DNA from 3 places in the Paenibacillus sp. CAA11 genome. Region 1 is predicted to be linked to each of the others. Evidence: a T-box and tRNA genes for the amino acid it is inferred to sense, from the RefSeq annotation. Region 1 holds a T-box; the other regions hold tRNA genes.

Region 1 (3,610 bases):
CCATCCTTCCGCAAGGTCCGATAGCGCCAGAAGGACTTACCGTTCATCAGCTTGTCAAGCAAGGTCGATATCCTTATCAGAGCTGGCTTCAGCAGTGGACGAAGAAAGATGAACTTATGGTTAATAAAGCACTTGAAGTCACCCGAATGAACGAATTCTCGCATCGGTCTCTGGACTCTTTATCAGGTGGACAGCGGCAGCGGGCTTGGATTGCGATGACATTAGCTCAGGATACCCCTTTCATCCTCTTGGATGAACCGACCACTTATTTGGATATGACCCATCAAGTTGAAATTCTCGATTTGCTTTTTGAGTTGAACGAAGTGGAAAAGCGAACCATTGTCATGGTTCTGCATGATATTAATCTGGCCTGCCGCTATGCCCATCATATTATTGCCGTCAAAGAAGGTGCTATCTATGGTAGCGGTGCACCTGAAGACATTGTAAATGAACAGCTGATTCGCGATGTATTCCGGATGGAGTGCAAGGTTGCTGCTGACCCCCTCTTCGGCACGCCTTTGTGTGTTCCCTTCGGCAAAGGACGTAAGCTTTCACAAAAGTTGAATGTATAACTGTTCTACGGTACCATCAGGAAAAAGCGAATTTACAACGCCGAGACTTTAGATCAAACCGGAGGGGAAGTTAAAATGGCTATTACTTATTGGACAGGGCAAGACCTAATATTAAGAGCAAGTCAACCTGACGATATTGTTATATTTGAATCATTAGATGATGAAATTCTGCGCAACATGGACTCGCTTCATTTTCCTCGTTCATCTGAAAAAATGAGAGAATGGGTAGAAGAACAATTGGAAGAAGATGAATTCCGTTTTATTGCAGTTGATAGAGATAATAATATTGTGGGTATAATTGAAACCTTTGATTGTGATCGGAAAAACGGTACCTTCGATTATTATTTGGCTGTATTTGAACCATACAGAGGCAAAGGGTATGCTAAATCCATGATTTTGATGGTTCTTCGTTTCTTCTTCTTGGAGCTTGCCTATCAAAAAGTAAATACGACTGTCTATTCTTTCAATACTCCCTCCATGCGATTACATGAAAAATTAGGTTTTATGAAAGAAGGGCAACTAAGAAATATCATTTTCACTAAAGGGCTGTATTATGATGGTATTTGCTATGGAATGACAAGAGAAGAATTTAAACTGAATCATGAAAAATAAAAAATTATTACATAAAGGTATCTTTTCATCCTGGATTTTCTTAAGCGTTATAAATTCATATTTTCCATACGGTACCCTCTATAATGCTATAAACGTAAAATGCACCCCGCTGTAGTTAGTGAACTACCGCGGGGTGCATTTTTGTTTCAAACGACCGGCTTATATGCATTGGTTTGTCAATAGCAGATCGCTATTAAACCAGCTTTACCAAGCTGTATTTCTTCTTGCCCTTCCGAATGATGATGAATTGTCCTCCGATGGCATCATCAGGAGTGACTTCAGCATCCAGTCCGCTCACACGTTCTCCGTTCATAGAGATCGCCCCACTGTTAATGTCCTCGCGTGCTTGGCGTTTGGACGGCTCAATGCCGAGATCCACCAGCCAATCTACAATGTTCTTGCTTTCTTTCCCCGCAGTATAGGTTGGCATCTCTTTGAAGCCTTCCTCGATTTCCTCTGCAGATAGAGAGCGAATGTCACCGCTGAATAGTGCAGCCGTAATGCGCTTAGCCTGCTCAAGCCGCTCTTCGCCATGCACGAATTTCGTCATTTCCTCGGCAAGAGCCTTCTGAGCTTCACGTTTGTGCGGTTCAGTCTCCACCTTGTGAGCCAGCTCTTCAATCTGCTCACGATCCAGGAAGGTGAAGTATTTCAAATATTTCACCACATCACGGTCATCGGTGTTCGCCCAGAATTGGTAGAATTCATACGGCGTCGTCTTCTTCGGATCCAGCCAAATGGCTCCGCCGGCAGATTTGCCGAACTTGGTGCCATCAGACTTCAGCATAAGCGGTATGGTCAGGCCGAAGGCTTTGGCCTCATTGCCTTCCTTTTTACGGATTAAATCCAGTCCGCTCGTGATATTCCCCCACTGGTCTGATCCACCGATCTGCAGCTGCACGTCTTCATGCTGGTACAGATGCAGGTAATCGATAGATTGAAGAATTTGATAGGAGAATTCAGTAAAAGATATGCCGCTATCCAGTCGGCTGGATACAACATCTTTGGCCAGCATCGTGTTGATGCTGAAGTTCTTGCCGTAATCACGCAGGAATTCAATGACATTGATTTGATGTGTCCAGTCATAGTTATTCACCATGCGGACCTGGTTATCTCCGTCTGTAACAAAAAGTTTCTTCATCTGTGCCGTCAAGGCTGCCACATTCTCCTGCACCTGCTCAAGAGTCTGCAGCGAACGCTCAGTCTGCCGGCCACTTGGGTCCCCAATGGTTCCTGTTGCTCCCCCAATCAAGATGACAGGACGGTGTCCTGCCAGCTGGAATCGCTTCAGCATAATAAACGGAATCAAGTGTCCGACATGCATGCTGTCCCCCGTTGGGTCAACCCCGCAATATAGGGAAATCGACTTGGTACTTGTCAGTTCCCGCAGGCCCTCTGCATCGGTTTGTTGGTTAATGGCATCGCGCCATTCCAGTTCATCAATAATGTTCAATTTAGGCAACTCCTTCTAAGTCATCTATTGGTTTATAAAAATAAAAAATCGTCCCCAGTCTTATTAAGACAAAAGGGACGATTATGGTTAACCGTGTTACCACCCAAATTGCATGATCAGCCCTCAAGACTTATCATGCCACTTTCTGCGAGGTATCGTTCGCTTGCATCCGCTTGGCATTACCCAAGTAGCTCCAGAGTGTAATTCACAGCATTTGTGTGTATCAGGTTCCATCAACCCCTGACTTTCTATAACAGGGACAAAGCCGCTACTGTCTCCTTCATTGCATATCACCTATAAGATTACAGATAGTATAGCCCAGCGCTAAAATCATTGTCAACCGCTTGAAGCTAATCTAATAATGAGTGAAGAAGCGTTCAGATATCTACAAATCAATCGGCTTAATAAACAGAGGTGTAGTCGCCTTAAGAGATCAGCTGGCCTGCAGGTGTTGCTGGAGTGGAACCATATGATGACGGTCATGCCAAATAAAGTCTTGCAGGTACTGCGGAATATTGAATTCATTACCATCGGCATCCGTATATTTTCGCGCGATGACCTCTTCTGGCATGACGCTGATTTCATGAATGATCTTCATCCGGATATCGATCGCCTGCTGGATCAATTCATCGGTAGAAACGTTTGCTGCATAATCCACAGCTTCCTTATTAAAGTCATCATATTTCAAATGCTGAAGCGTCAAGCCTTCCCCAGCAGCTATTTTTGCAATGGCTGTATCGTAAAAGTATTTGTCCCATCTCATCATGTGGGCGACAATGTCCTTGATAGACCATTTTCCCGGCTCCAGACTTGAGGCCCATTGTGCTTCATTTAACCCTTTCAAATCCTCGCAAAATAGAGCCCATTGTTCAAACGTAGTCAGCAGTGATGTTAATTCATTAGTCATCTTATCACTCTCTCCTTTAACGTTAATCCTCACGTGAAGATACTAGCGCTAAACAGTTGCTGCCCT
Region 2 (3,610 bases), 890 kb from region 1:
TCTGCACGATCTTAATGGGGATATAACCTGTCTCGATCATAAAAGGCTCGTCATCGAACAATCGCAATCGTATGATTTTATATACAAAATCATGGGGCTGCAGGAATAAATCCCGCTGCAATTCTTCTGTAGGGGGAATCACCTCAAAGGTGAGAACTTTGACCTTCGGCTTTTTCCCATGCATTTGAAAATTGTCTGTTACGCCTAAATTCGTGCCCTCATAGTTGAAGATGGATTCATTCTTAATATACAGCGGATTAATAAAGGTGCCTGAACCCTGCTTCTTAAAGATAATTCCATCGCTCTCCATCTTTGTCAGGGCCCGCTTTACCGAACTGCGGCTCACTTGATAAGTTTCACTGAGGCTGCGCTCATCCGGCAATCTCATATCCGCAAATTGTCCAGCAAAAATCTTCTTCTTCAGATCGTCAATGATTTGCTTATAGACATATTGGGCCATGTAGTACTCCTTCTTATAGTTCGTAACGTTATAAAATTAATTATGATATGTATGACTTTCACCAACACTAAATATAGAAAAAATTTCCCTATTAACTATATCATATTCACCAAATAGTTAACATAAAGGATTATAATAAAAAGCCGACTTCCCTTCATTTCAAGGAAAGCCGGCTTCATTACTGCATTATGACAACTGAGTTACAAGCTGACCAAGCGCCTCATGTACGGGTGTGGCTGGACGTCCGAGCAGCTTCTCGAAATCATTGCTTTCGATTTCAAGCGCTCCTTCCCGAATACCCTTTTGAATCTCCACAAGCATAGGGAGAAGGAACTCCGGTACCCCTGCCTTTTTCATGATATCTGCGTAAACAGCATCATCCACCTGCTGCACGGAAACTTCCTTATTTAGAACCTTGGCAAGAGCTCCCGCCAGCTCTTCCTGTGTCAACAGCTTACCGGACAATTCGTAAATCGTATTCTCATGGCCTACCCCCGTCAAAACAGCGGCAGCTGCTTCTGCATAATCCTGCTGCAATGCCCAGCCAACCTTGCCGGACCCTGCAGACGTTACCCACGGAGCTCCTGCTAGAACGCCCTGAATGCTTGCGCCCTCATTCTCCAAGTACCAGTTATTTCGCAAGAATGAATAGGGAATACCCGTTTGCAGAATCGCTTTCTCTGCAGCCTGGTGCGGTGGAGCCAGGAACATCTTGCTTTCCTGGGCATTGCCTAAACTTGTGTAAGCGATAAAGCCTACTTTGGCTCTAGCAGCGGCTTCCACAGCATTCGTATGCTGACGGATTCGGGTCTCATTGTCCCCGTCTGCGGAAATAATCAGTAGCCGATCAATCCCGGCAAAAGCCTTGTCCAGTGATTCCGGATGATCGAAATCCCCCTGTCTTACCTCCACGCCTTGTGCGCGAAGTGCTTCCGCTTTCTCCGGATGGCGAACACTGACTGCCAGCTGACTTGCCGGAACGGATTTCAAAAGTGTCTCGACGACCTTGGATCCGAGCTTTCCTGTAGCGCCTGTAACTAGAATTTTCATAAAAAGGACCTCCTATATTTAGCTGTATCTTTTCATATTGTAACATAGATAGTTACAATATGGTGATAAAATAAGAGCTCTTTTTCTTTTTCCTGAAATAGGACAGTCAGCTGCTTTCTTTATAGAAGCCAGTCTCCGTTCCACGCAGACCGAACTCTCCCCAGTTCTGGCTATAGAAAATGATCAATATTCCGTCCCACCTCGATTAAGGATTAAGTATGGACGACCATGGAAAGGTGTGTACTCATGTAATTTACATCGTATCCACATCGTTGTAACAGTGAGAGTTATACTTAGTGGAAATAATAAAAAAAGAAACGACATTATTGTCGTCTCTTCTTTGTAAGCAAAGCGGGTGATGGGAATCGAACCCACGCTACCAGCTTGGAAGGCTGGAGTTCTACCATTGAACTACACCCGCAAAATATATGGTCGGGATGACACGATTTGAACATGCGACCCCCTGGTCCCAAACCAGGTGCTCTACCAAGCTGAGCTACATCCCGACAAGCAATAAAAAAATGGCGCGCCCTAAGAGATTCGAACTCCTGACCTTTTGATTCGTAGTCAAACGCTCTATCCAGCTGAGCTAAGGGCGCATGGAGCGGACGACGGGAATCGAACCCGCGACCCTCGCCTTGGCAAGGCGATGCTCTACCGCTGAGCCACGTCCGCATAAATAATGATGCGCGTGGAGGGACTTGAACCCCCACGTCAAAGACGCTAGATCCTAAGTCTAGTGCGTCTGCCAATTCCGCCACACGCGCACATTTAAAGAAGTGAGCCATGAAGGACTCGAACCTTCGACACCCTGATTAAAAGTCAGGTGCTCTACCAACTGAGCTAATGGCTCTTACTTACTGGTGGAGGCTGATGGATTCGAACCACCGAACTCGACGAGAACAGATTTACAGTCTGCTGCGTTTGGCCACTTCGCTAAGCCTCCACAATGGTGCCGGCGAGAGGACTTGAACCCCCAACCTACTGATTACAAGTCAGTTGCTCTACCAATTGAGCTACACCGGCATATGAATATGGAATATGGTGGAGGCTGAGGGGTTCGAACCCCCGACCCTCTGCTTGTAAGGCAGATGCTCTCCCAGCTGAGCTAAGCCTCCGAAATGGGATGACCCGTAGGGGAATCGAACCCCTGTTACCTCCGTGAAAGGGAGGTGTCTTAACCGCTTGACCAACGGGCCTTACTATCAACATGGAGCTTTCAACCGGGATCGAACCGGTGACCTCATCCTTACCACGGATGTACTCTACCTACTGAGCTATGAAAGCAAGTGGCTCCCCGAACAGGACTCGAACCTGTGACAACTCGATTAACAGTCGAGTGCTCTACCAACTGAGCTATCAGGGAATAATGGTGGAGCCAAGCGGGATCGAACCGCTGACCTCCTGCTTGCAAGGCAGGCGCTCTCCCAGCTGAGCTATGGCCCCTTATCTCATCCCAAAAAGTGATGTGCAACTTTGGGATTCATTCCGATTATTTCTCGGGTCCCTGTACACTCAATTTCATGGAAGTTAGAGAATGGTGGGCCCTAGTGGACTCGAACCACCGACCTCACCCTTATCAGGGGTGCGCTCTAACCAGCTGAGCTAAGGGCCCTTATCTAATCTGCCGAACCATCGGCGAGACAAAGTTCCCATCAGGGAATTTGCTTGGCGGCGTCCTACTCTCCCAGGACCCTGCGGTCCAAGTACCATCGGCGCTGGAGGGCTTAACGGTCGTGTTCGGGATGGGTACGTGTGGAACCCCTCCGCTATCGCCACCAAACAGGTTTTTTCCGGTCGCTATCGCTCCCTGAAATTCATCAAGGAAAATAACCCACCTTCAAAAACAGCCTGCGAGAAAATATCAAACCTTGATATCCACCCACAATTGTTCAGATGTTTGATCACCTGAAAACTGGATACGAAACGAAATTGTGATTTAGATCTTCTCGGGGTTCCCGCAAAGTATTCGGAATCAGCCTCGAAGCCTCTTCTTCACTTTGTGGGGTCATTTTAGGATAAGCCCTCGACCGATTAGTACTGGTCAGCTCCATGCATTGCTGCACTTCCACCCCCAGCCTATCTACCTCGTCGTCTTCA
Region 3 (3,610 bases), 1.4 Mb from region 1:
ACAAGCTGCTTAACATCTCTTCAAATGAACTATTTGCTATTGTGATCTTTGCTATATTGTTCACCATAGCAGGATTCTCAGAGACGATCCATGTCGCTGAAGCGATTGGTGCGCTGCTAGTTGGTCTCGTATTGGCCGAGACAGAGCATGTTAAGCGGATTGAGAAGCTGGTCATTCCTTTTCGCGACTTCTTCGGCGCCCTCTTCTTCTTCAGCTTTGGACTCACGATTGACCCAACTGCCTTAGGCGGCGCCGTGTGGTATGCAATTGCAGCTGTAATTATAACCTTAGTAGGTAATTATATAGCCGGAATGCTTGCCGGGCGCAGTGCCGGATTGTCCCCACGGGCATCCTCGAATATTGGTCTTACCATCGTCTCCCGCGGCGAGTTCTCCATTATTCTGGCTAACCTGGGCAAAGCCGGAGGACTCTTGGCCATTCTACAGCCCTTCGCAGCGCTCTATGTGCTGATTCTTGCCATTCTAGGACCGTTACTAACCAAAGAGACCAAGCGAATATACCCTCTTCTGAATCGTATATTCAAGTTTGAAGAGCGTAACCGCCTTAGAATGGCTAAGAAAGCTGATGCTAATGGAGAATCTACTCCTGTGAACAGCGACCAATAATGTAAAGCAAGTTTTCCGTGCTATATCGCATAAAAAACGCCCTGTTCGTACAATCAACTGTACAACAGGGCGTTCTATTTATTTAGGCTTTGTTGAAAATAATAGTCATCACATCTAAAAGGGGAAGCCAAAGCGTAGGCCCTTATAGATTAGCTACCTTATATCTTCAGCTTGTACGCTGCTAAAAGACGAATTGGGCAAGATGATGGTTCGTACCTCATTCAATTCACTGTTTCTCGGAGCAATGTGCCCACTTGCATAGCCTCCAATAGCTACATGAGAGACAATAGCTGCATCCCCAAGAGAAAGCGGAGCACCGTCCTTTTACCTCGGTATTCAAAATGAAGCGCAGGATACATTGGATAGACAGTATTAGGCCTAATCCTGAATTCATCATTAAATAAATAATATGTATAGCAAAAGGGATCACAATATTGCAAAAGCAATTCTGTGATCCCTTTAATATATGCCGGTGAAGGGACTCGAACCCCCACGGTTTCCCTCACGATTTTGAGTCGCGCGCGTCTGCCAATTCCGCCACACCGGCAAGTTATAAAGTTACGGGAAATAAATGGCGCGCCCTAAGAGATTCGAACTCCTGACCTTTTGATTCGTAGTCAAACGCTCTATCCAGCTGAGCTAAGGGCGCATATTCAATGGTGCGGAAGACCAGACTTGAACTGGTACGGTAGTCACCTACCGCAGGATTTTAAGTCCTGTGCGTCTGCCGATTCCGCCACTCCCGCAGGAATAACTGGAGGCGCCACCCAGATTCGAACTGGGGATAAAGCTTTTGCAGAGCTGTGCCTTACCACTTGGCTATGGCGCCTAATTATAGATGGAGCGGACGACGGGAATCGAACCCGCGACCCTCGCCTTGGCAAGGCGATGCTCTACCGCTGAGCCACGTCCGCATAATGGCTGGGGATATAGGATTCGAACCTATGCATGACGGAGTCAAAGTCCGTTGCCTTACCGCTTGGCTAATCCCCAACAAAATTTAATTCTTGAGATGAAAATGGGGCGATCGATGGGACTTGAACCCACGAATGCCGGAGCCACAATCCGGTGCGTTAACCCCTTCGCCACGACCGCCATATTCAAACATTTTAAAGCTTTATTGGCAGGGGCAGCAGGAATTGAACCCACACTAACGGTTTTGGAGACCGCTGTTCTACCTTTAAACTATGCCCCTATAACTGGTGGAGGCTGATGGATTCGAACCACCGAACTCGACGAGAACAGATTTACAGTCTGCTGCGTTTGGCCACTTCGCTAAGCCTCCACAATGGTGCCGGCGAGAGGACTTGAACCCCCAACCTACTGATTACAAGTCAGTTGCTCTACCAATTGAGCTACACCGGCATGTTATTCAATTCTTAAATGGTGGCTCGGGACGGAATCGAACCGCCGACACGAGGATTTTCAGTCCTCTGCTCTACCGACTGAGCTACCGAGCCAAACTTATTAAATAATGGCGGAACCGACGGGATTCGAACCCGCGATCTCCTGCGTGACAGGCAGGCATGTTAGGCCTCTACACCACGGTTCCAGGCCAATAAGTGAAGCAATTGCGGGGGCAGGATTTGAACCTGCGGCCTTCGGGTTATGAGCCCGACGAGCTACCGGGCTGCTCCACCCCGCGTCAGTGAAATTATGGTGGAGGCTGAGGGGTTCGAACCCCCGACCCTCTGCTTGTAAGGCAGATGCTCTCCCAGCTGAGCTAAGCCTCCATAACAACACAATTAATATCTTACCATATACCAAGCAATTAAATCAACCTGTAATTTATGGTAATTATGACCCGTAGGGGAATCGAACCCCTGTTACCTCCGTGAAAGGGAGGTGTCTTAACCGCTTGACCAACGGGCCATATTATAGTGGCGGAGAGAGAGGGATTCGAACCCTCGAGACGCTTGTGACGCCTACACGATTTCCAATCGTGCTCCTTCGGCCAACTCGGACACCTCTCCATAATGGCTCCCCGAACAGGACTCGAACCTGTGACAACTCGATTAACAGTCGAGTGCTCTACCAACTGAGCTATCAGGGAACAATATTCAATTCAAGCTTAATCGCTTGAAAACTGGATACGAAACTTCATTGCGCTTTAGTTATTCTCTGGGCCCCGCCAAAGTACTCGGAATCAGCTTCGTCAGCGTTCTCTTCACTTTGGTGGGTTTCTAGCTTATGCTTCCGAAGTAGCTTTACTTCGTAAAGCTTGTAGGATAAGCCCTCGACCGATTAGTACTGGTCAGCTCCATGCATTACTGCACTTCCACCTCCAGCCTATCTACCTCGTCGTCTTCAAGGGGTCTTACTAGTTGGGAAATCTCATCTTGAGGGGGGCTTCACGCTTAGATGCTTTCAGCGCTTATCCCTTCCGCACTTAGCTACCCAGCTGTGCTCCTGGCGGAACAACTGGTGCACCAGCGGTGCGTCCATCCCGGTCCTCTCGTACTAAGGACAGCTCCTCTCAAATTTCCTACGCCCACGACAGATAGGGACCGAACTGTCTCACGACGTTCTGAACCCAGCTCGCGTACCGCTTTAATGGGCGAACAGCCCAACCCTTGGGACCTACTTCAGCCCCAGGATGCGATGAGCCGACATCGAGGTGCCAAACCTCCCCGTCGATGTGGACTCTTGGGGGAGATAAGCCTGTTATCCCCAGGGTAGCTTTTATCCGTTGAGCGATGGCCCTTCCATGCGGTACCACCGGATCACTAAGCCCGACTTTCGTCCCTGCTCGACTTGTCAGTCTCGCAGTCAAGCTCCCTTTTGCCTTTGCACTCTTCGAATGATTTCCAACCATTCTGAGGGAACCTTGGGGCGCCTCCGTTACTCTTTAGGAGGCGACCGCCCCAGTCAAACTGCCCACCTGACACTGTCCCCGCACCGGATTACGGTACCAGGTTAGAACTCCGATACGATCAGGGTGGTATCCCAACGTCGCCTCCACCGAAGCTGGCGCTCCGGCTTCC

What was found. The T-box of region 1 lies ahead of tyrS (tyrosine--tRNA ligase). A T-box ahead of a tRNA ligase gene usually reads a tRNA of that ligase, here a tRNA-Tyr.
Region 2: it encodes a tRNA-Tyr, which carries the amino acid that the T-box ahead of tyrS (tyrosine--tRNA ligase) is inferred to sense. The anticodon was not compared.
Region 3: it encodes a tRNA-Tyr, which carries the amino acid that the T-box ahead of tyrS (tyrosine--tRNA ligase) is inferred to sense. The anticodon was not compared.

The regions. Positions count from the first base shown of each region.
Region 1 covers NZ_CP028922.1:2,464,531-2,468,140, forward strand. The annotation lists gene DCC85_RS11365 (ABC transporter ATP-binding protein) at 1-572, shown strand, start outside; gene DCC85_RS11370 (GNAT family N-acetyltransferase) at 648-1,184, shown strand; gene tyrS (tyrosine--tRNA ligase) at 1,378-2,637, opposite strand; T-box leader at 2,708-2,930, opposite strand; gene DCC85_RS11380 (DinB family protein) at 3,071-3,544, opposite strand.
Region 2 covers NZ_CP028922.1:3,358,639-3,362,248, forward strand. The annotation lists gene DCC85_RS15685 (GntR family transcriptional regulator) at 1-460, opposite strand, end outside; gene DCC85_RS15690 (SDR family oxidoreductase) at 647-1,510, opposite strand; tRNA gene DCC85_RS15695 (tRNA-Gly) at 1,861-1,931, opposite strand; tRNA gene DCC85_RS15700 (tRNA-Pro) at 1,940-2,016, opposite strand; tRNA gene DCC85_RS15705 (tRNA-Arg) at 2,033-2,109, opposite strand; tRNA gene DCC85_RS15710 (tRNA-Gly) at 2,111-2,185, opposite strand; tRNA gene DCC85_RS15715 (tRNA-Leu) at 2,197-2,277, opposite strand; tRNA gene DCC85_RS15720 (tRNA-Lys) at 2,291-2,363, opposite strand; tRNA gene DCC85_RS15725 (tRNA-Tyr) at 2,372-2,456, opposite strand; tRNA gene DCC85_RS15730 (tRNA-Thr) at 2,461-2,536, opposite strand; tRNA gene DCC85_RS15735 (tRNA-Val) at 2,553-2,628, opposite strand; tRNA gene DCC85_RS15740 (tRNA-Glu) at 2,638-2,709, opposite strand; tRNA gene DCC85_RS15745 (tRNA-Thr) at 2,722-2,797, opposite strand; tRNA gene DCC85_RS15750 (tRNA-Asn) at 2,801-2,876, opposite strand; tRNA gene DCC85_RS15755 (tRNA-Ala) at 2,881-2,956, opposite strand; tRNA gene DCC85_RS15760 (tRNA-Ile) at 3,049-3,125, opposite strand; rRNA gene rrf (5S ribosomal RNA) at 3,177-3,293, opposite strand; rRNA gene DCC85_RS15770 (23S ribosomal RNA) at 3,525-3,610, opposite strand, start outside.
Region 3 covers NZ_CP028922.1:3,913,607-3,917,216, forward strand. The annotation lists gene DCC85_RS18310 (cation:proton antiporter) at 1-626, shown strand, start outside; tRNA gene DCC85_RS18315 (tRNA-Leu) at 1,094-1,173, opposite strand; tRNA gene DCC85_RS18320 (tRNA-Arg) at 1,199-1,275, opposite strand; tRNA gene DCC85_RS18325 (tRNA-Leu) at 1,284-1,372, opposite strand; tRNA gene DCC85_RS18330 (tRNA-Cys) at 1,382-1,455, opposite strand; tRNA gene DCC85_RS18335 (tRNA-Gly) at 1,466-1,540, opposite strand; tRNA gene DCC85_RS18340 (tRNA-Gln) at 1,545-1,619, opposite strand; tRNA gene DCC85_RS18345 (tRNA-His) at 1,646-1,721, opposite strand; tRNA gene DCC85_RS18350 (tRNA-Trp) at 1,748-1,821, opposite strand; tRNA gene DCC85_RS18355 (tRNA-Tyr) at 1,827-1,911, opposite strand; tRNA gene DCC85_RS18360 (tRNA-Thr) at 1,916-1,991, opposite strand; tRNA gene DCC85_RS18365 (tRNA-Phe) at 2,011-2,086, opposite strand; tRNA gene DCC85_RS18370 (tRNA-Asp) at 2,102-2,178, opposite strand; tRNA gene DCC85_RS18375 (tRNA-Met) at 2,198-2,271, opposite strand; tRNA gene DCC85_RS18380 (tRNA-Val) at 2,284-2,359, opposite strand; tRNA gene DCC85_RS18385 (tRNA-Glu) at 2,427-2,498, opposite strand; tRNA gene DCC85_RS18390 (tRNA-Ser) at 2,508-2,599, opposite strand; tRNA gene DCC85_RS18395 (tRNA-Asn) at 2,604-2,679, opposite strand; rRNA gene DCC85_RS18400 (23S ribosomal RNA) at 2,851-3,610, opposite strand, start outside.